Regions from separate parts of the Pseudomonas tructae genome, predicted to be linked through region 3. Evidence: predicted binding sites of a transcription regulator. Region 3 holds the regulator's gene; each other region holds the start of a gene.
The links. Region 3 encodes sigma-54, which starts transcription at its own class of promoters, with help from an activator protein. Its sites were predicted from a motif close to ANTGGCATNNANNTTGCTNT; they were not measured.
Positions count from the first base shown of each region.

Region 1: a site for sigma-54 is predicted at 2,251-2,270, ahead of EXN22_RS20165 (circularly permuted type 2 ATP-grasp protein). Genes of this name have one in related genera too.
Region 2: a site for sigma-54 is predicted at 5,657-5,676, ahead of EXN22_RS09100 (flagellar basal body rod protein FlgF). Genes of this name have one in related genera too.

Region 1 covers NZ_CP035952.1:4,405,065-4,412,526, forward strand. The annotation lists gene EXN22_RS20160 (alpha-E domain-containing protein) at 1-805, opposite strand, end outside; gene EXN22_RS20165 (circularly permuted type 2 ATP-grasp protein) at 809-2,218, opposite strand; gene EXN22_RS20170 (ribonuclease E inhibitor RraB) at 2,418-2,750, opposite strand; gene EXN22_RS20175 (hypothetical protein) at 2,940-3,176, opposite strand; gene EXN22_RS20180 (T6SS immunity protein Tli4 family protein) at 3,250-4,650, opposite strand; gene EXN22_RS20185 (LTA synthase family protein) at 4,714-6,795, opposite strand; gene EXN22_RS20190 (methylated-DNA--[protein]-cysteine S-methyltransferase) at 6,981-7,454, shown strand.
Region 2 covers NZ_CP035952.1:1,956,423-1,963,884, forward strand. The annotation lists gene flgA (flagellar basal body P-ring formation chaperone FlgA) at 1-266, opposite strand, end outside; gene EXN22_RS09065 (chemotaxis protein CheV) at 336-1,265, shown strand; gene cheR (protein-glutamate O-methyltransferase CheR) at 1,318-2,145, shown strand; gene flgB (flagellar basal body rod protein FlgB) at 2,314-2,721, shown strand; gene flgC (flagellar basal body rod protein FlgC) at 2,725-3,168, shown strand; gene flgD (flagellar hook assembly protein FlgD) at 3,184-3,927, shown strand; gene flgE (flagellar hook protein FlgE) at 3,958-5,283, shown strand; gene EXN22_RS09095 (hypothetical protein) at 5,359-5,544, shown strand; gene EXN22_RS09100 (flagellar basal body rod protein FlgF) at 5,734-6,474, shown strand; gene flgG (flagellar basal-body rod protein FlgG) at 6,520-7,305, shown strand; gene flgH (flagellar basal body L-ring protein FlgH) at 7,360-7,462, shown strand, end outside.
Region 3 covers NZ_CP035952.1:1,406,553-1,414,014, forward strand. The annotation lists gene EXN22_RS06400 (class II fumarate hydratase) at 1-558, shown strand, start outside; gene EXN22_RS06405 (hypothetical protein) at 586-1,047, shown strand; gene EXN22_RS06410 (superoxide dismutase) at 1,049-1,660, shown strand; gene EXN22_RS06415 (ZIP family metal transporter) at 1,672-2,565, shown strand; gene EXN22_RS06420 (HPr family phosphocarrier protein) at 2,581-2,853, opposite strand; gene rapZ (RNase adapter RapZ) at 2,874-3,728, opposite strand; gene ptsN (PTS IIA-like nitrogen regulatory protein PtsN) at 3,731-4,195, opposite strand; gene hpf (ribosome hibernation-promoting factor, HPF/YfiA family) at 4,208-4,516, opposite strand; gene EXN22_RS06440 (RNA polymerase factor sigma-54) at 4,598-6,091, opposite strand; gene lptB (LPS export ABC transporter ATP-binding protein) at 6,271-6,996, opposite strand; gene lptA (lipopolysaccharide transport periplasmic protein LptA) at 6,997-7,462, opposite strand, start outside.

The sequences.
Region 1 (7,462 bases), 2.7 Mb from region 3:
GGCGCTGGGCCGGGCGGCCGTTGCCACCGGGCAGGCTGGCGAGGATCTGGTCGATTTCCTCGGTGCAAGCGCGCAGCGAACGCGGTACATCGGCGCGCAACAGCAGCAATTCGGCGACATGGCGAGCGGCCGGTGCGTCACGGTAGATTTCGGTGTACGCCTCGAATGACGACAGCGCACGCAGCAAGGCGCTCCATTGGTAATAGCCGCGCGCCGAACTGTCGCTGACCGCCTCGGCCTCGTCGCCGAGCATTTCGTAGCGGGCATCGAGCAGGCGCAAAGTGTTGTCGGCGCGCTCGATGAAAGTGCCCAGGCGAATGAAGCGAAAGGCGTCATTGCGCATGATGGTGCCGTAGGTGGCACCGCGAAACAGGTGCGAGCGCTCCTTGACCCACTCACAGAAACGGCTCATGCCATAGCGCCCCAGGCCTTGCTCGGCGATACCGCGAATCTCCAGCCAGGTAGCGTTGATGTTTTCCCACATGTCAGCGGTGATCCGCCCACGTACCGCGTGGGCACTGGCCCGTGCGGCGCCCAGGCAGCTGTAGATGCTCGCCGGGTTTTCCGGGTCCAGGGCAAAGAAGTGCAACAGGCGCTCGGCATGCAATTGTCCGTGGCGCTCCAGGTAATCATCGAGGGTGCCGGTGATCAGCAGCGGCATGGCCAGTTCATCCAGGCCATCGCCGCGACCGTCCTGGGGCATCAGCGACAGTGAATAGCTGACATCGAGCATCCGCGCGAGGTTTTCGGCCCGCTCAAGATAACGCGACATCCAGTACAAATCGGAGGCAGTTCTACTCAGCATGGCTTAATCCTCGACCACCCAGGTGTCCTTGGTACCGCCGCCCTGGGACGAGTTGACCACCAGCGAGCCTTCACGCAGGGCGACCCGGGTCAGGCCGCCAGGTACCACCCGGGTCTCACGCCCGGACAGCACAAAAGGACGCAGATCGATATGACGGGGGGCGATGCCGTTTTCGACAAAGGTCGGGCAGGTCGACAGCGATAGCGTCGGCTGGGCGATGTAAGCCGCCGGGCGGGCTTTGATTCGTGCGGCGAACGCCTCGATCTCGGCACGGGTCGCAGCCGGGCCCACCAGCATGCCGTAGCCGCCGGAGCCCTGGGTTTCCTTGACTACCAGCTCCGGCAGGTGGGCCAGCACATGGGACAGCTCTTCGGGCTTGCGGCACTGCCAGGTCGGCACGTTCTTCAGAATCGGCTCCTCGTCGAGGTAGAAACGGATCATGTCGGTGACGTAGGGATAGATCGACTTGTCGTCGGCCACCCCGGTACCGATGGCATTGGCCAGTACCACGTTGCCGCAGCGATAGGCCGCCAGCAGCCCGGGCACGCCGAGCATCGAATCGGGGTTGAAGGCCAATGGGTCGAGGAAGGCATCGTCGAGGCGCCGGTAGATCACATCCACGGCCTTGGGGCCGTCGGTGGTGCGCATGAACACCCGCTCATCGCGCACGAACAGGTCGGCGCCCTCGACCAGTTCGACGCCCATCTCGCGGGCGAGGAAGGCGTGCTCGAAGAACGCGCTGTTGAAACGTCCAGGCGTCAGCACCACCACGCTGGGGTTATCCAGCGGGCTGGAGCTCTTGAGGGTATCGAGCAACAGGTTGGGGTAATGATCAATGGGGGCGATGCGCTGGACGGCAAACAGCTCGGGGAACAGGCGCATCATCATCTTGCGGTCTTCGAGCATGTAGCTGACGCCGCTGGGGGTGCGCAGGTTGTCCTCAAGCACGTAGTAACTGCCATCGCTGTCGCGCACCAGGTCGACCCCGGAAACATGCGCGTAGATGTCGCGGTGCAAGTCCAGGCCCTGCATCGCCAGTTGGTACTGATCATTGGCCAGGACCTGCTCGGCCGGAATGATCCCGGCGCGGATAATCCGCTGATCGTGGTACAGGTCGGCGAGAAACAGGTTCAACGCCTTGACCCGCTGAATGCAACCGCGCTCCACCACCCGCCATTCACTGGCTGGGATGCTGCGCGCGATGGTGTCGAAAGGAATCAGCCGCTCGGTGCCCTGCTCGTCTCCATAGAGGGTGAAGGTGATGCCGGCACGATGGAACAGCAGGTCGGCTTCACGTCGACGCTGGGCCAGCAGCTCCGGCGGGGTCTCGGATAACCAGCGGGCGAATTCCCGGTAGTGCGGACGGACCTGGCCGTCAGCGGCGTACATTTCGTCGTAAAAAGTGCGGATCATGCCGAACTCCTTGTCACCCGTGCACCCGAGCCATCGCAAGCCCCGTGCCAGCGGCATAATTCCTTGTTATTCAATACGTTGCGTTTTAAACGAAGAACGGTTGCACCAGATCTGTGCAACCGTTCCGATTGCTTTGACATAAGCGCTTCATTGCGAAGCGCGCGACTGCAATCGCGGGGCAAGCCCGCTCCTACTGACGTCAGGCCAGTTGCCGCTCCTGCTTGACGCCCCAGCCCTCGATTTCACCGCCCAGCGGGGCAATCACCGCTTCGAAATCCTGTTCGAACGCGTCGATACCGCCATAGGTTGCAAACATCACCTTGCTCAGCTCCAGATGCCAGGCGCCATCATCGCGCTCATGCACCTGGGCACTGAGTGATTCGCCGCGAAACTTTCCTGCCGCTCGCCGCGCCCGTGCCTCGTCCGGAAATACCGCATAAAATTCGATGGGATGAATTTGTGCGAAGTTGAACCCGCCTTCTTTCATCCGACGCAAGACCGTGCTGCTGATGTCCTCGTATTGGCTGCTCATGAATCGTCCTCCTCACTACCGATGGATAGACTTTCAGTGCAAAACGCACCTGCCCGCCACACAAGCCGTGCGGGGGCAATTCGAGCTGTTGCGTGACGTGGATCGGCAAGCCCGGGCAATCAGAAAAATCGCCCGACCTTGCCTGCAGCGTAGCGCCTGATCGCCCGGCGTGCCAGCCGGCATGCGGGTTCAGGGTGCTTGCGTGATGGCAGTGATCTCCACCCCGCTCTGCTCCTTCAGCCATTTGGCCGTGGGCGACGATGCGCGGTCCTGGAAATCATTGAGGTCAAGTTCGTCCATGACCGGGAACAGGTGGGAACGAATCAACCGCGCAGCCTCTTCGATACTCGGCTCAAGCTCTGCGGTGAGCGGCAGCGTGGTGCACTCGCCCTTCTGGTCAACAAAGGTAATGACCCAGTCTTTCATTGGACTCTCCTCTGTACCGATGTTCAGGGTGAATCTGGCCTACCTTCCGTTGACCTCGCCCCGGGGTGGTTGTTCAGTCGGCTTGCGGCTCGAAGCGGTGACCACCCGGCAGCGCGCGGATGCTTTGCAGCGTGCGCAGAAAATCGTCCCTGGAGGGCTCGAACGCAAGCGGCGGCTCGGTGTGTTCGTTGATCACTCCCAGCACCACGGTGGGCTGGTACTCGGTGGACAAGACACCGGCGACCATCCTGAACGTTTCAGCGGCCGCCGGCTTGAAACTGTCAGGGTCATAAGCGCGAAAGCGTGCGCCGCCGAACCTGCCCTTGGCGGCACCGATCCGCACGCTGGAGGGCCCGAACTTGTCGACACTGAGCTGCATGGGAAACGGGTTGGCAATCAGTCGATCCAGCAGCATCGGCACCATCTCGACGGCCTTGTCGCTGTCACTGCTCATGCTCAGGCGGTGCAGCAGCGTGGGATTGTCTGCCGGGTTGAGGCCCAGGGTGATGGCATGTCGCGGTGTGCCATCGTCGGCGATGAAGCCGTAGGGCACACAGAAGCCGTTGTCCTGGGGGATTTCGTATTGCTTGCGGGTGCGGAACGCGGCCAGCACAGCACGCGCCCTGGGCTCCAGCCGGGCCAGCGCAGCGGAATCTGTAGCCGTATTGGCGCCACTGTAGAATTTGAAACGGTAGATGCGTTGCTCGCGCCACAGGTAGGCAGTCAGATTGCCTGCATACCAGTTTGCAGAGGCATCCGGCACACCCAGCTCGATAAAGCGCTCATGTTCGTACTCTGTATCGGTCGGCCACTGCGCCTGCTCCTCGAAGAAGGCATCGCGCTCGACCTGCAACTTCGCCACCGGCCGCCCCTCGGCAGTAAATTGCTTGATCATGTCGTCAAGCACCACCAGCTGGGAATTCACATAGCCTATGCGCTCAAGCTTTTCACGCAAGTCGAAATACTGATCACTCAGGGCCCTGTAGCGCGTTTCATCGTCACGGGCCGCAATCATGGCGGCATCCAGCGCCTCCATCTGTGCCTTCACCACCCGTTCCTGCGCCGGGTTACGGGTAAGGCTCTGCACATAGCGGATCTGCTCGTAGAGTGCACGGGTGGTCAACGGACTGACCTCGATGTCGACCAGAAAGGGCAGCTCGCCAGTCACCCCTTCGCCGTAGGCAATCTGCTTGTCCCCGGGGGTGATCGTGGGGTCGGGGAGCTCGAAATTGTAGTATTGCCAGTAACCACTGGAAAGGTGCCAGGCAATGTCCTTGGGCACATCGAATTGCACCCGGCCGATGCATTCGGTGCGCCAGCCGGGGGGCGTCTGGTAATCCGGCGGCGCCACTTCGGCCATTGCCAACAGTGAATGACACAGGCAGGCAATCAAAACCAACACTCGCACGCAAAAATCCTTTTTTGATGGGAGCCGTTGCAGCCCCACGTTTGCTGAGGCGCGCGATTTGAGCATTCATGGCCCAAAAAGCCAAGACCCCGGCAAGCCGGGGTCCTGTTTACTGCGCCAGCAACATGGTTATTCGGGCGTGCCGTGTACTACACCGGCAGTGTTATCCAGCAGACTCTTGGTTGCCGTCTGGATGAACGATTCAAGCTTTTGCAGCAACTGCGGCTGGTCCGGACTTTCAATCAGCTCGGCCTTGAAGTTGGCACCCAGCTCGTAACGGTACATGCGTGGCGTCATGTCCTTGGACTCGATCAGGATGCGATCACCCCTGATCAGGCCAACGATCTGCTCGCTGCCCGACGGCTTGATCATGCCGAAGCCCGGATCACCGGCCGGCAGGTTGAGCAGGTCACGGCCCCAGCACTGGTGACGGGTTTCACCGCCCAGACGGCCCATGATGGTCGGCACGATGTCGATCTGGGTACCGACGGTGTGGTTGAGCGCACCGAACTTCTCCTGGATACCCGGAGCGATCAGCAGCAGCGGCACGTTGAAACGCCCCAGGTCCATCTCGGTGACCTGCTGTTGGTTGCCAAAGCCATGGTCGCCGACGATGACGAACAGGGTCTCCTTGAAGTAAGGCTCCTTGCGCGCCTTCTCGAAGAACTGGCCCAGGGCCCAGTCGGAGTAGCGCATGGCGGTCAGGTGCTCGTCCAGGCGGCCCTGGCCTGTGACCTTCTCGACCGGCAGCTCCTTGGGCAGCGCATACGGCGTGTGGTTGGACAGGGTCTGCAGTAGCGCGTAGATCGGCTTCTTGCCATCGTGCTTGGCCAGTTCTTCGTTGCCACGGTCGAACATGTCCTGGTCGGACACACCCCAGGTCGGGTCGGAGAACACCGGATTGACGAAGTCATTACGGCCGATGAAGGTGGTCATACCCTGGTTGCCGAAGAAACCGGACTGGTTGTCCCAGGCAAAGTCGCCGTTGTAGACATAGACGTCGTCGTAGTCACGGGCGCTGAGCAGCGCCGGCAGGCCCGACAGCTTGTGGCCGCCTTCCGGGGTCTGCATCAGGTACTCGAAGCCTGGCAGGTTCGGGTAGCAGGCCATGGTGGCGAACATGCCCTGGTGGGTATGGGTGCCGTTGGAGAAGAAGCGGTCGAACAGCAAGCCCTCTTTCGCCAGCTTGTCGAAGTACGGGGTGATGTTATGCGGGCTGCCCAGGGCGCCTACCGAATGACCGGCGAAGCTCTCCATGAGAATCACCACGACGTTCTTGATCGGCAGGGTATTGCTCGCCGGCGGGGTGAAGTCGCGGCGCACGGCGGCGCTGTCGGCATCGACCAGCTTGTCGTTGGGCGTCAGCAGCATGTCGCGCACGGTCTGGGTGGCCAGCCCCTGCTCGATGGTCGACTTCCAGACGTTGGCGCGGTCTTCACCGAAACGGCTCTTGGCCGCATCGATCAGGGTCAGGGTGCCGTTCAGGCCCAGCTGGTTGACGAAGTTCGAGTCGGTGGTGAAGGCGTCGCCCCAACGCATGGGCGGGCCCTGGCGCAGGGTGCCGCGGGCAGCGATCACGGCCACCAGCAGGATCATGAAGAACACCACGCCGCGCACATACCAGGGCGCTACGCTACGCGCACCCACTTGGCTGTCATACACGCCACGGGGCCGGGTCAGGCGGTCGATGCCCTTGAACAGCAGGCTGAGCAGCCAGGTGCCGAAGGCCCAGGCCAGCAGGTAGCGCACCACCGGGAAACCGTACCAGAGCATGCTCAGCACGGTTTTCGGGTCTTCCTTGACGTACTGGAACACCAGGCCGTTGAGGCGCTGGTGGAACTCGCGATAGAAGTCCATCTCCATCAGGCCGAGGAACATGACGATGCTCGAAGCGATGGTCAGCCAGGCGCGGAACAGGCCGCGTGCGGCCATGGCCCGGGCACTGAGGACCGCCAGCAGCAGCGGAATGCTCAGGTACACCACGACCCGCAGGTCGAAGCGCAGGCCATTGAGAAAACCTTCGGCTACCGTCGACATCGGCGTGTCACCGATCATGTCGCTGTTGTAGACCAGCAAGGCCAGGCGGACCAGACTGAGCATCAGCATGATCACCAGGCCGCACAGCAAGGTGTAGGCCAGGTGTGATTTCAGCGTCGGTTGCAACGGGCGCGACGCAGCCCGCTGTTGACTCAAGGCGTCCGTGTTAGCCATGAATTGGAAGATCCCTAGGGTTCAGGTTCAAGGAAGGCGGTAAAACGAATCGGCAAATGTGCCCTAAACGCGAGTGCGTTGCACGGTCATTCGGCGAACGGATAATTGCGCGGGCAAATTGTCGGCAATCGTTTGTGAAAATTTCGTAATAGAATCAGGGTTATCCGCAGAGAGATCATTACGCCATGTTTTATCGCTACCTACCAAGCCCGCTTGGCCCGCTGCTGTTGGCAGGCGATGAACAGGGCTTGCGCATGCTGCACATGGACGCCGCCCAGCCGTGGGAACTGGCTGAAGACTGGCAGCCGGCCTGCAGCCAGCTGGACAACGTGGCGCGCCAGCTGGACGAGTACTTCGCACGCAAGCGCGAGGCATTCCAGGTGCCCCTGGCGCCCCAGGGAACGCCGTTTCAACAGCAAGTGTGGCAGGCCCTGCAGCGTATTCCCTATGGCACCACCTGCAGCTATGGCGAGCTTGCCCTGGACATTGGCAACCCCAAATCGGTGCGGGCAGTGGGCACCGCCAATGGCGCCAACCCGATTGCAATCATCATCCCCTGTCATCGGGTGATTGGTAGCAACGGCACCCTCACCGGGTTTGCCGGGGGGATCGAGCGCAAGCAGATCCTGTTGGAGCTGGAGGGGACCTGGTTGATCTGAAGATCATC
Region 2 (7,462 bases), 550 kb from region 3:
GCGCCCAGTTGCTGGTCGCACAGGGGCATGCGCAGGCGCGGATCGAGGTTATTGACCTGGATCTCGTAACGGCCCTCGGTCTGGCTGGTGGCCAGATAGTCTTCTACGGTGAATTCAAGAAACCCCTGGGTGACACCGATAAGCTGTTCGGGCAAGGTGAAAGCGTCAGCCAGAGTTCGAGCGCCAGGGGCCAGCAGGCACAGCGCAGCAAGGAAGCCGGGCAGGTGGCAGGTCAGGCGTCGGGAAAATGTCGTTTTCATGTTCATACGATTAAAAAAAGCAAAGCGCGTGCCGACTGGGTACGAAGCTCGAAGCGTTTGGTGAAGGAGTCTGGCATGGCTGGTGTAATGGATTCGGTGAACCAGCGCACGCAACTGGTAGGGCAGAACCGTCTGGAGCTGCTGCTGTTTCGCCTCAATGGCGAGCAGCTCTACGGGATCAACGTGTTCAAGGTGCGGGAAGTGTTGCAGTGCCCGAACCTCACCGTGATGCCCAAATCCAGTCCCGTCGTGCGCGGTGTCGCGAATATTCGTGGGGCAACCATTCCGATCCTCGATCTGGCAATGGCGACCGGGATGCCCGGTCTGAGTGAAGAAACAAGCAAGAGCTTCGTCATCATCACCGAGTACAACACCAAGACCCAGGGGTTTCTGGTGCATTCGGTGGAGCGCATCGTCAACATGAACTGGGAAGAGATCCATCCGCCACCCAAGGGGACCGGACGCGATCACTACCTGACGGCGGTGACCCGGGTCGACAACAAGATGGTCGAGATCATCGATGTGGAGAAGATCCTTGCCGAAGTGGCACCAACTTCCGAGGCGATCTCCGCCGGTGTGGTCGATGCCGAGGTGCAGGACAAGGCCGTGATGCTGCGGGTGCTGACCGTCGATGACTCGTCGGTGGCGCGCAAGCAGGTCAGCCGTTGCCTGCAGACCGTCGGCGTCGAGGTGGTGGCGCTCAATGATGGCCGCCAGGCGCTCGATTACCTGCGCAAGCTGGTCGACGAGGGCAAGCGTCCGGAGGAAGAGTTCCTGATGATGATCTCCGATATCGAGATGCCGGAGATGGACGGTTACACCCTGACCGCCGAGATTCGCAGCGACCCGCGCATGCAAAAGTTGCACATCATCCTGCATACTTCGCTGTCCGGGGTGTTCAACCAGGCGATGGTCAAGAAGGTCGGCGCGGATGACTTTCTGGCCAAATTCCGCCCGGACGACCTCGCCCAGCGCGTTGTTGATCGGATCAAGGCCACGCACTAACGGCCAGGGGTATCGGCCCCTGGCAGTACATACGATTTAAGAGGCGGCATCAGTGTCTACGGGTAATTTGGATTTCGAACAGTTCCGGGTATTCCTGGAAAAAGCCTGTGGCATCCTGCTGGGCGAAAATAAGCAATACCTGGTCTCCAGCCGTCTCAACAAGCTGATGGAACAGCAGGGCATCAAGTCCCTGAGCGAGCTGGTACAGCGTATTCAGAGCCAGCCGCGCAGTGGTTTGCGCGAGCAGGTAGTCGATGCCATGACCACCAACGAAACCCTCTGGTTTCGCGATACCTATCCGTTCGAGGTGCTCAAGAACAAGGTGCTGCCGGAGCAGATCAAGGCCAACCCCGGCCAGCGTCTGCGCATCTGGTCGGCAGCCTGTTCTTCGGGGCAGGAGCCGTACTCCATCTCCATGGCTATCGATGAGTTCGAGCGCAGCAACATCGGCCAGTTGAAGATGGGTGCGCAGATTGTTGCCACCGACCTGTCCGGCTCGATGCTGAACAACTGCAAGACCGGCGAGTACGACAGCCTGGCGATTGCCCGTGGCCTGTCCCAGGAGCGCCTGCAGCGTTACTTCGACGTCAAGGCGCCGGGGCGCTGGGCGGTCAAGGCGCCGATTCGCAGCCGCGTCGAGTTCCGTTCGTTCAACCTGCTCGACAGCTACGCGAGCCTGGGCAAGTTCGATATCGTGTTCTGCCGCAACGTGCTGATCTACTTCTCGGCCCAGGTCAAGAAGGACATCCTGATGCGCATCCACGGTACGCTCAAGCCGGGTGGCTATCTGTTCCTCGGTGCATCGGAAGCGCTCAATGGCTTGCCGGACCATTACCAGATGGTCCAGTGCAGTCCGGGGATTATCTATCAGGCAAAGTAAGCCGGCTAAATTGCCGCTTTGCTGACGCCAGGCGGAAATCCTTTGCCGCTTTTCTGGCATTGCCGCTGCCGGCAACCCCCTCAAAGCCCCGTATTTACGGGGTTTTGTTTTTTGGCATGGCTCTTGCTCTAGCTCAGTCAACGAAAAACCTTCGAAGGTTTCCCCGACATGAGCATCAGCTTCGACAAAGCGCTCGGCATCCACGAAAAGGCATTGGGCTTTCGCGCCCAGCGTGCCGAGGTGCTGGCCAACAACATCGCCAACGCCGACACGCCGAACTACAAGGCGCGCGACATGGACTTCGCTTCGGTGCTGGCGGCCCAGGCCGAGCAGACCAGCAAGGGTCATTTTTCGCTCGACCGGACCAATAGCCGGCACATCGAGGCCGAAGGCCTGAGCATGGGTGACGAAGCCCTGCAGTACCGCACGCCCATGCAGCCGTCGATCGACCAGAACACCGTCGATGCCCAGCTCGAGCAGTCGAGCTACGCGGAAAACGCCGTGGGTTTCCAGGCCAGCTTCACGCTGCTCAACAGTAAATTCAAAGGGCTGGTATCGGCCCTGCGCGGAGAGTAATTCATGTCCCTCGCCAGCGTCTTCAACATTGCCGGTAGCGGCATGAGTGCCCAGACCACGCGTCTGAACACCGTCGCTTCGAACATTGCCAACGCCGAAACCGTCTCGTCGAGCATCGACCAGACCTATCGTGCCCGTCACCCGGTGTTCGCCACTACCTTCCAGCAGGCCCAGGCCGGTGTCAGCCAGTCGCTGTTCCAGGATCAGGATGCTGCAGGGCAGGGTGTGCAGGTGCTCGGCGTGGTCGAGGATCAGAGCAACCTTGAGGCGCGCTATGAGCCGAATCATCCGGCGGCGAACAAGGACGGCTACGTCTATTACCCCAACGTCAATGTGGTGGAAGAGATGGCCGACATGATTTCCGCCAGCCGCTCGTTCCAGACCAACGCCGAGCTGATGAACACGGCTAAAACCATGATGCAGAAGGTCCTGACCCTGGGTCAGTGATAAAGGACGAAGCCAATGGCAAGCGTTAACGACACCACTGCCGGCGTAAGCCTGAACGACGTCATCAAGGCGTCGGGCAAGAAGAACAGCGAAACCAGCGCCAACAACGCCGCCGGTATCGCTGCGGCCACCAACAGCAAGACCGGCACCAACAAGCAGGCGCTGGGCAAGGACGCGTTCCTGCAGTTGCTGGTGACCCAGATGAAGCACCAGAACCCGCTCGATCCGCAGGACAACAGCGAGTTCGTGGCGCAGCTGGCGCAGTTCAGCAGCCTGGAAGGCATCACCTCGCTCAATGAGTCGGTGACAGCGATTTCCGGCAACTACAAATCGTCGCAGGCGCTGCAGGCCTCTTCGCTGGTCGGTCGCTCGGTGATTGCCCAGACCGACAAGGCTGTGGTCGATACCACCAAGAGCTTCAATGGCACGGTAGTGGTTCCTCAGGCGCTGAGCAATGCTACCGTCACCATTACCGACAAGGACGGCAAGGTGGTCAAGACCATCGACATGGGCGCACAGAAGGCCGGTAACGCTGCGTTTGTCTGGGACGGTACCAATGACAAGGGCGACAAGGTCGATCCGGGTACCTACACCTTCGCCGCCAAGACCACGATCGATGGCAAGAAGCTGGACATGTACACCATGCTGCCGGCCACCGTCAGCAGCGTCACCATCAGTCAGACTGGTGGCGAGATGATGCTCAATCTCGCAGGTCTGGGCAGCATTGCCCTGTCCAAAGTCCAAACCATCGGTATATAGAGCCGGCTAACGCGGCACAAGGAGTGAAAGATGTCATTCAATATCGGCCTTAGCGGTCTCTATGCAGCCAACAAGCAACTGGACGTGACCGGCAACAACATCGCCAACGTCGCTACCACCGGTTTCAAATCGTCGCGCGCAGAATTCGCTGACGTCTACTCGGCCAACAAGCTGGGTGTTGGTTCCAGCAACATCGGTAACGGTGTGCGCCTGGCGGCGGTATCGCAGCAGTTCACCAACGGCGATATCAACAACACCGGCAACGTTCTGGATATGGGTATCCAGGGGCAGGGCTTCTTCGTCCTCAGCGACAACGGCGCGCTCAGCTATACCCGTGCCGGTGCCTTCCAGACCAACAAGGACAACTATGTCGTTACCGCTGATGGCCTGCGCCTGCGTGGCTATGGCGTGGACGAAAACGGCAAGGTCGTCAATGGCGTACTGACCGACCTGAAGATCGACACTTCGGCGCTGGCGCCCAAGAGCACCACGGCGATCGATCAGGGGTTGAACCTGAATTCGTCGGACAAGACCATTCCGGCAACTGTCACCTTCAGCCCGACTGACGAAAACAGCTGGAACAAGACCTTTTCCACCAAGATCTATGACAGCCAGGGTAATGAGCACGTCATGGATCAGTACTACGTCAAGACCGGGACCAATACCTGGAAGTCGTACACCCTGATCGAAGGCCGTAACCCGCTGAACCCGGCCCAGGAGCCGCCGCAACCGCTGGTGGGCAATATCGAGTTCAACTCTGACGGCAGCGTCAAGACCATGACCGCTGGTGCGGCAGGTTCGGGTTACGAAGTGGTGAACAAGGTCTTCAAGCTGACAGGCTGGGTCCCAGCGACCGTGACCAATCCGAACGCCACGCCGCCGGTCTGGGGTTCCAACGGTTCGGCCGCCAATGCGGGCGGCATTGCCATCGACATGACCAAGACCACTTCGTACAACACCCCGACCACGCGTCTGTCGCAGAGTCAGGATGGTTATGCCACGGGTATTCTGTCGAGCCTGAGCATTGACTCCAGCGGTGTGATGTTCGCAAGCTTCAGCAACCAGCAGTCGCGTGCCATCGGCCAGGTCGCCATCGCCAGCTTCGCCAACGAGCAAGGCCTGCAGCCAATGGGTGGTACCCGCTGGACTGAAACCTACTCCTCGGGCATTCCGGGTATCGATGCGCCGAAGACTGGCACTCTGGGTTCTATCCAGTCCAACTCGCTGGAGGCGTCCAACGTCAACCTGACCAACGAACTGGTCGAGTTGATCAAGGCGCAGAGCAACTACCAGGCCAACGCCAAGACCATCTCGACCCAGAGCACCATCATGCAGACCATCATTCAGATGACCTGATGCGGGTTTGAAGTAGTCGGCGTGAACAGACCCCTTTCTCGGAAGGGGTCTTGCATTTCAGGGGTATCGATCATGTTGCAACGATTGCTGATGGCGCTGTTCGCGGTTTTGCTGGTAGGGCAGGTCTGGGCTGATGCCGCGCCCTGGTATCGCTGGGAAAGTCAGGTGAGCGGTCGTCTGGTGTGCGCGCAATTCTCGCCGGGGGAGGGTTGGAAGCGTTTTGCCGGCCCTTTCAATAATGCCGCCTGCCGCGACTATTGAGCTTGCCGCTAGCGGCAAATCGGCGCCGTATTTTCGACGGCGTTTCTTTGGAAGGAGCGCTCTGGTGCGCCTAAAACCCTTATGGATTGGGGTTTTTCCGTCTTTTTTGAAAGTTGGTTTGAAACTTGCTACAGGCACTGCAGAGCAGCGGCGAACGGCAAGTGTTCGCCAGCGCAGCGGAGGATGACTGTGGACAAGATGCTATACGTGGCCATGACCGGCGCCAGCCAGAACGCGCTGGCGCAGAAGGCCCATGCCAACAACCTGGCGAACATTTCCACCAGCGGGTTTCAGCGCGACCTGGAGCAGGCACGTTCGATGCCGGTGTTCGGTGACAGCTTTCCGGCGCGGGCCTATGCCATGACCGAGCGCCCGGCCACCGATTTCAGCCCGGGTTCGATGCAGGAAACCGGTCGTGACCTGGACATCGCCATCGGTGGTGACGGCTTCATTGCCGTACAGACCCCAGATGGCGGCGAAGCCTATGTGCGTACCGCCAGCCTGAATATTGACGGCCTGGGTGTGCTGCGTGCCGGCAACGGCATGCCGGTGATGGGCAATGGTGGGCCGATTGCCGTGCCGCCAGAGCAGAAGGTCGAGATCGGCCAGGACGGCACCATCAGCATTCGCGCCATGGGCGAGGGGCCGCGGGTGATGGCCGAAGTTGACCGCATCAAGCTGGTCAATCCGGACCTCAAGACCATGACCAAGGGCCTGGACGGCATGATCCACACCAAGGACGGTCAGCCCGCCGTGGCTGATGCCAACGTCCAGGTGGTTTCCGGTTTCCTGGAGTCGAGCAACGTCAACGCGGTCGAGGAAATGACCTCGGTGCTGGCGCTGTCCCGTCAATTCGAATTGCACATCAAGATGATGACCACGGCCAAGGAAGGCGACGAAGCCATGGCTCGGGTTTTGCAAATCGGCTAATTACACAGACGTAGCGCCGTAAAACAGGCGCGCGAGGAGAACAGCATGCTTCCGGCTCTTTGGGTCAGTAAAACCGGTTTGTCCGCCCAGGACACCAACCTGACGACCATTTCCAACAACCTGGCCAACGTGTCGACCACCGGCTTCAAGCGTGATCGCGCCGAATTCCAGGACCTGCTCTACCAGATCAAGCGTCAGCCAGGCGCGCAGTCGACCCAGGACAGCGAACTGCCGTCGGGTCTGCAAGTGGGTACCGGTGTGCGTATCGTCGGCACCCAGAAAAACTTCAGCACCGGTAGCCTGCAGACCACCGATAACCCGCTGGACATGGCGGTCAACGGCCGTGGTTTCTTCCAGATCCTGCAGCCCGATGGCACTGTCTCCTACAGCCGCGACGGTACCTTCCACCTGAACTCCGATGGCCAGATCGTCACCGCCAATGGTTTTGCTCTGGAGCCTGCGATCGTCGTGCCGCCAGAGGCGAAGACCTTCACCGTTGGCCAGGACGGCACCGTGTCGATCACCACTGCCGGTAACCCGGCTGCGCAGGTCATCGGCAACATCCAGACCGCCGACTTCATCAACCCGGCTGGCCTGCAGGCCATGGGCAGCAACCTGTTCCTGGAAACCGCCGCCAGCGGCGCGCCGCAAATCGGTACCCCGGGCCTCAACGGTTTTGGTGTGATGCAGCAGCAGACCCTGGAAAACTCCAACGTCAGCACCGTGGAAGAACTGGTCAACATGATCACTACCCAGCGTGCCTATGAAATGAATTCCAAGGTCATTTCCACTGCCGACCAGATGCTCTCGTTCGTTACCCAGAACCTGTAAGTAAAGTCTTCGAGGTCGCTTGAACGGCGCCTGTTTCACCGTGAGGTCAGAGTCATGAGTCGTGTGTTATCCGTACTTGCCCTGAGTGGGATCGCCTTGTTGGCCGGTTGCGTCGCGCCGACGCCCAAGCCCAACGATCCCTACTACGCGCCGGTAT
Region 3 (7,462 bases):
CAGCTCAAGACCACTGCCGTGGCGCTGATGAAGATCGCCAACGACCTGCGCTGGATGAACTCCGGGCCGCTTGCCGGCCTGGGCGAAATCGAGCTCGAAGGCTTGCAGCCGGGCTCTTCGATCATGCCGGGCAAGGTCAATCCGGTGATTCCTGAGGCTACCGCCATGGTTGCCGCGCAGGTGATCGGCAACGACGCGACCATCGCCGTGGCCGGGCAATCGGGCAACTTCGAACTCAACGTGATGCTGCCGATCATCGCCCAGAACCTGCTCAGCAGTATCGAGTTGATGGCCAATGCCAGTCGTCTGCTGGCCGACAAGGCGATCGCCAGTTTCAAGGTCAATGAGCCCAAGCTCAAGGAAGCCCTGGCGCGCAACCCGATCCTGGTGACGGCTTTGAACCCGATCATCGGCTACCAGAAGGCCGCCGAAATCGCCAAGACCGCCTACAAGCAGGGCCGCCCAATTATTGAGGTGGCACTGGAACACACCGATCTGACGCGCAGTCAGCTCGAAGCGTTGCTCGATCCGGAAAAGCTCACCGCTGGCGGGATTTGAGTAGGCCCACCGTTCTGGAGGTTTGTCATGCAGCACTGGAAACGCACCACCGAGATCGCCAACCGCCTGTTCGAACAAGGTGAGCTGGTCGATGCCCGTGAGTTGTATCTGCAGGCCCTGGCTTTGGCCCAGGTGTTGTTCGAGCGCTGGCATGACGCCGACGAGGCGGTGGCCGTGTGTGTCATTGCTCACCACAACCTGGCCGACTTGCACCTGCGCCTGAATCAGCCGCAGGAAAGCGCCGAGTACCTCTGTGCCATTCACCAGCGGCTGCTGCAGACCGCCCAGGATCCGCGCATGGCGCCGATGCTGCGCGAAGCCGCGCTGCGTCACAGCAGCAAGACCTACACCGAGTTGCTGAGCTTTATCAGCGAGTACGGCCAGTACCCGCGCACCGAGCGCTTGCTTTACCGGCACGAGCCGCAGCCGGCCCTGCATGCCGGCCAGGATAGCGCCGCGCCTTCAGCCCTACACTATGGAATCCAGTGAAATGCCTTATACCTTGCCTGCACTGCCGTATGCCTACGATGCGCTGGAACCGCACATCGATACCCAGACCATGCAGATTCACCACAGCAAGCATCATCAGACCTACATCAACAATCTCAATGCGGCGGTGGAAGGCAGTGAGTATGCCGAGTGGCCTGTGGAAAAACTGGTCGCCAACGTCAAGCAACTGCCGGAGAAACTGCAGAACGCGGTGATCAACCAGGGTGGCGGGCACGCCAACCACTCTCTGTTCTGGACAGTAATGTCGCCCAAGGGCGGCGGCCTGCCGCAAGGCGCGGTGGCCAAGGCCATTGATGAGCAACTGGGTGGTTTCGAGGCCTTCAAGGATGCCTTCACCAAAGCCGCGCTGACCCGCTTCGGCAGCGGCTGGGCCTGGCTCAGCGTGACCCCGGCCAAGACCCTGGTGGTGGAGAGCAGCGGTAACCAGGACAGCCCGCTGATGAACGGCAATATGCCAATCCTGGGCCTGGATGTCTGGGAGCATGCTTACTACTTGCTGTACCAGAACCGCCGCCCTGAATACATCAACGCTTTCTACAACGTGATCGATTGGTCCGAGGTAGAGCGTCGTTATGCAGCCGCGCTTGTGTGAGTCGTAGCGCTATGCGTTCGGATGTGATGTCAATTGGTGGCGTGCGGCTGTTTCGCCTGGCGCTGGGTACCCTGTTGCTGCTGGTCGGCTTTGCCCTGCTGGTAGCCCAGGGCATTGCCTGGCTGGACCTTGAGCCGCGCATGTTGCGGGCCCTGGAAGGTGGTGCCCTGTGCGCCCTGGGTACGGCGTTGGGCGCGGTGCCGGTGCTGGTGATCCGCAATATGCCGGTAGCGCTGGCCGACACTTTGCTCGGCTTTGGGGCCGGGGTGATGCTGGCGGCCACGGCGTTCTCGTTGATCATTCCCGGCCTGGATGCCGCCCAGGCCATCGGCCTGGGCAAATGGGGCGCTGGTGGGCTGGTCAGTTTCGGCTTGCTGTTCGGCGCCTTGTGCCTGTATCTGGTCGACCTCAAGGTTTCTGGCGCGTCACCGGAGGCGTTGGTCGGTACCTGCCAGCAACCAGTGATTGCTGCGCGGATCTGGGTTTTTGTCATTGCCATCGTTGCTCACAACATTCCCGAAGGCATGGCCATCGGCGTGTCGGCCGGTGGCGGTATGCCCGATGCCGACAGCCTGGCCATGGGCATTGCCCTGCAGGATGTCCCGGAAGGCCTGGTTATCGCCCTGGTGTTGGCCGGTGCCGGCATGGCCCGCTTCAAGGCGTTCCTGATTGGCGCGGCGTCCGGGCTGGTCGAGCCGCTGGCGGCAGTTGTCTGCGCCTGGCTGGTGACGGTGGCTGAGCTGCTGTTGCCGCTGGGGCTGGCCTGCGCGGCAGGGGCGATGTTGTTGGTGGTGACCCAGGAGATCATTCCCGAGTCGCGCAGCAACGGTCATCACCGCTTGGCGAGCCTGGGGCTGTGCATCGGATTCTGCTTGATGATGGTGATGGATACCGCGTTGTCTTGAGCGCAGCGAGGGCGGTTACTCGCCCTCGTCAAAATAATTGTTGATCAGCACGGTCAGGGCTTCGAGCGCATCGTTGTCCTGTTCGCCTTCGGTTTGCAGATGAATGCTGGTGCCTTTGCCGGCGGCCAGCATCATCACCGCCATGATGCTCTTGCCATCGACCAATGACTGCGGGCTGCGGCCAACGCGAACCTGGCAGGGGAACCGGCCAGCAACGCCGACGAACTTCGCAGCTGCCCGGGCGTGCAGCCCCAGCTTATTGATGATGGTGATTTCGCAAGCGGGCATCGAGGCGGGGATCCTGTGGGCTAGAGGTCGCGGTGGCGAACCTGGACATTCTTCAACGATTGTTGCAATAACTGGCCCAGGCGCTCTGTCAGGTACACCGAGCGGTGGTGGCCGCCGGTGCAGCCTATGGCAATGGTGACATAGGCGCGGTTACTGGCGGCAAAGCGTGGCAACCATTTGAGCAGGTAGCTGGAGATGTCCTGGAACATGTCCTCGACATCCGGCTGCGCTGCCAGGTAATCGATTACCGGTTGTTCCAGGCCCGAGTGATCACGCAGCTCGGGCTTCCAGTACGGGTTGGGCAGGCAGCGCACGTCGAAGACCAGGTCGGCGTCCACCGGCATGCCACGCTTGAAGCCGAAGGACTCGACCAGAAACGCGGTGCCGGGCTCGGGCTGGTTGAGCAGGCGCAGTTTGATCGAGTCACGCAACTGATACAGGTTCAGGTTGGTGGTATCGATCTTCAGGTCGGCGAGGTCGGCGATCGGCCCGAGCAGTTCGCTCTCGACCTCAATGGCCTCGGCCAGGGAGCGTTCGTTGTTGGTCAGCGGGTGACGCCGGCGGGTTTCCGAGAAACGCTTGAGCAGGGTTTCTTCATCGGCATCCAGGTACAGCACATCGCACTGGATATGCCGGCTACGAGCATCCTCGAGCAGTTCAGGGAAGCGCGAAAGGTGACTGGGCAGGTTACGGGCATCGATCGATACGGCCACCTTGGGTTGCATCAGTTCGGTGTTGATCAGCGCGCTTTCGGCCAGTTGCGGCAGTAAGCCGGCCGGCAGGTTGTCGATGCAGTAGTAGCCGTTGTCCTCGAGTACATCCAGGGCAGTGCTCTTTCCGGAGCCGGACCGGCCGCTAACGATGATCAGGCGCATAATCAGGGCTCGTTCTGTACGTCCAGAACGACCTGGTACAACGCGTCGTTGCTGGTGGCCGCACGCAGCTTTTTGCGTACGTCCTCGCGGTCGAGCATGCTGGCAATCTGGCGCAGCAACTCCAGGTGCGCATCGGTGGCGGCTTCCGGGACCAGTAGCACGAACAGCAGGTCGACCGGGGCGCCGTCGATGGCGTCGAAATCGATGGGGGCTTCAAGGTGCAGCAGGGCGCTGACCGGCGACTCACAGCCCTTGAGGCGGCAATGGGGAATGGCAATGCCATTACCAAAGCCGGTCGAGCCGAGTTTTTCTCGGGCGATCAGGGCTTCGTACACGTCCTGGGTATCCAGTTCGGGCACTTCTTTACCGATCAGATTGGCAATCTGTTCGAGCGCACGCTTTTTACTGCCGCCCGGCACGTTCACCAAGGAACGGCCGGGGGTCAGGATGGTTTCAAGTCGGATCATGGATGAGGGGGATCAGCGGGCCGCTGCACCTTGCAGCAGGCTTTGCTGTTTTTCCTTGTGTTTTTTCAGTTGGCGGTCGAGCTTGTCGGTCAAGGCGTCGATCGCTGCATACATGTCTGCGTGTTCGGCATTTGCAACCACTTCGCCGCCGGGAATAAACAGCGTCGCTTCAATTTTCTGCTGCAGCTTCTCGACCTTCATGATCACTGTCACATTGGTGATCTTGTCGAAGTGCCCCTCAAGACGTTTGAGTTTCTGCTCGACGTACTCGCGCAGGGGCTGAGTAACTTCTACATGCTGTCCACTGATATTGACTTGCATACAGCTTCTCCTTTGTTGCCGGTGCATAAGAGGCAGGTGTTGCGCCTGCCACTGAACTGCGGTGGCACACCTCAGGAGCCGTTACATCAATCGCTTGCGCTCGCTCGACGGTGCAATGCCGAGGGACTCGCGGTACTTGGCGACGGTGCGACGTGCTACCTGGATGCCTTGTGCCTCCAGTAAACCAGCGATCTTGCTGTCACTCAATGGCTTTTTCTGATTTTCCGCTGCAACCAGTTTTTTGATGATTGCGCGGATCGCCGTGGACGAGCATTCACCGCCTTCGGAGGTGCTGACGTGGCTGGAGAAAAAGTACTTCAGCTCGTAAATTCCGCGGGGCGTGTGCATGTATTTCTGCGTGGTCACCCGGGAAATGGTCGACTCGTGCATACCCACCGCCTCGGCGATATCGTGCAGCACCAGCGGCTTCATCGCCTCGTCACCGTGATCGAGGAAGCCTCGCTGGTGCTCGACAATCTGGGTGGCGACCTTCATCAGGGTCTCGTTGCGGCTTTGCAGGCTCTTGATGAACCAGCGCGCTTCCTGTAACTGGTTGCGCATGAAGGTGTTGTCGGCGCTGGTGTCGGCGCGGCGGACGAAACCGGCATATTGCGGATTGACCCGCAGGCGCGGTACCGCTTCCTGGTTGAGCTCCACCAGCCAGCGTTCGTTGTCCTTGCGAACGATCACGTCAGGGACCACGTATTCGGCTTCGCTGGACTCGATCTGCGAGCCCGGACGCGGGTTGAGGCTCTGTACCAGTTCGATGACCTGGCGCAACTCGTCTTCCTTGAGCTTCATGCGGCGCATCAGCTGGCTGTAGTCGCGGCCACCGAGCAGGTCGATGTAGTCACTGACCAGGCGCTGGGCTTCGGCCATCCACGGCGTGCGTGGTGGCAGCTGGCGCAATTGCAGCAGCAGGCACTCGCTGAGGTTGCGGGCGCCGATGCCGGCCGGCTCGAACTGCTGGATGCGGTGCAGCACGGCTTCGACTTCGTCCAGCTCGATATCGAGCTCGGGGTCGAAGGCGTCGCAGATTTCTTCCAGGGTCTCGTCGAGGTAGCCCTGGTTGTTGATGCAGTCGATCAACGTCACGGCAATCAGCCGGTCAGTGTCGGACATCGGCGCCAGGTTAAGTTGCCAGAGCAGATGGCTCTGCAGGCTCTCGCCGGCGGAGGTGCGGGTGGTGAAGTCCCACTCGTCATCGTCATTGCTGGGCAGGCTGCTGGCGCTGGTCTGGTAGATGTCTTCCCAGGCGGTGTCGACGGGCAGCTCGTTGGGGATGCGTTCGTTCCATTCGCCCTCTTCGAGGTTGTCCACCGTCGGGGCGGACTCCTGGAAGCTGCTTTCCTGGGCTTCGGCGACGGGTTTGCTCTCGGCGTTGTCGGCCATCGGGTCACTGTTGTCGAAGTCGTCGCCCTCTTCCTGGCGTTCGAGCATCGGGTTCGATTCCAGCGCTTCCTGGATTTCCTGCTGGAGGTCCAGGGTCGAAAGCTGGAGTAAACGTATGGCCTGTTGCAACTGCGGGGTCATCGTCAGTTGCTGGCCCATTCTTAGGACGAGCGATGGTTTCATGGCAGGGGCTTAACACCTTAATTGCCGGCGCACATGCGCCATCCACTACAAGGGCACCGAAGCGCCAACTTTAAGCAAATTATATGCCTGAAATTGCAGCGTTTGCCTAGAGCGCTTTAGCAATTAAGCCATCATCTGGCCTGCTTGCCAGCGCTCCGGCAGCGCCTTGTACTTTAAGCCTACAGGCGGAACTCATGGCCGAGGTAAACCTCTTTGACCAGATCGTTGGCCAGGATGGTCTGCGCATCGCCTTCGGCGATCAGTTGACCATCGTTGACGATGTAAGCGGTTTCGCAGATATCCAGGGTTTCACGGACATTATGGTCGGTGATCAGAACGCCAATGCCCTTGGCCTTCAGGTGGTGGATGATCTGTTTGATGTCGCCGACCGAAATCGGGTCGACACCGGCAAAAGGTTCGTCGAGCAGGATGAACTTCGGCGCGGTTGCCAGGGCGCGGGCAATCTCCACGCGGCGGCGTTCGCCACCGGAAAGGCTCATGCCGAGGTTATCGCGGATGTGGCTGATGTGGAACTCCTGCAGCAGGCTTTCCAGCTCCTTGCGTCGGCCATCGCGATCCAGTTCCTTGCGGGTTTCCAGGATCGCCATGATGTTGTCGGCCACCGACAGCTTGCGGAAGATCGAGGCTTCCTGCGGCAGGTAGCCGATGCCGGCGCGGGCGCGGCCGTGCATGGGCTGGTGGCTGACATCGAGGTTGTCGATCAGCACGCGCCCCTGATCGGCCTGGACCAGGCCGACGATCATGTAGAAACAGGTGGTCTTGCCGGCGCCGTTGGGGCCGAGCAGACCGACGATCTGACCGCTGTCGATCGACAGACTGACGTCACGGACCACTTGCCGGCTTTTGTAGCTCTTGGCCAGGTGCTGGGCTTTGAGGGTTGCCATTTACTCGGCCTTCTTCTTCGGCTGGATCACCATGTCGATACGTGGACGCGACTCGGTGACTTTGCCACCGCGACCGGCGGTAGCGATCTGTTTCACCGTGTCGTAGACGATTTTCTCGCCTTCGGTGGTGTTGCCTTCGTTGATGACCTTGGCGCGGTCGATCAGGACGATGCGGTTCTGCGGCGCATTGTACTGGATGGTTTTGCCATAGCCCTGCATCTTGTCCGGCTTGGCGGCGCTCTGCTGCTGTTCGAAGTAGGCCAGGTTGCCCACCGAGGTCACCACGTCGATATCGCCACCGGCGGTACGGGTGATGGTCACGGTATTGCCTTTGATCATCATCGAGCCCTGGGTGATGATCACGTCGCCGGTGTAGGTGGCAACGCCTTGTTTGTCATCCAGCTGAGCGTGGTCGGCCTGGATGCGGATCGGCTGGTCACGGTCGTTCGGCAGGGCCCAGGCGCTC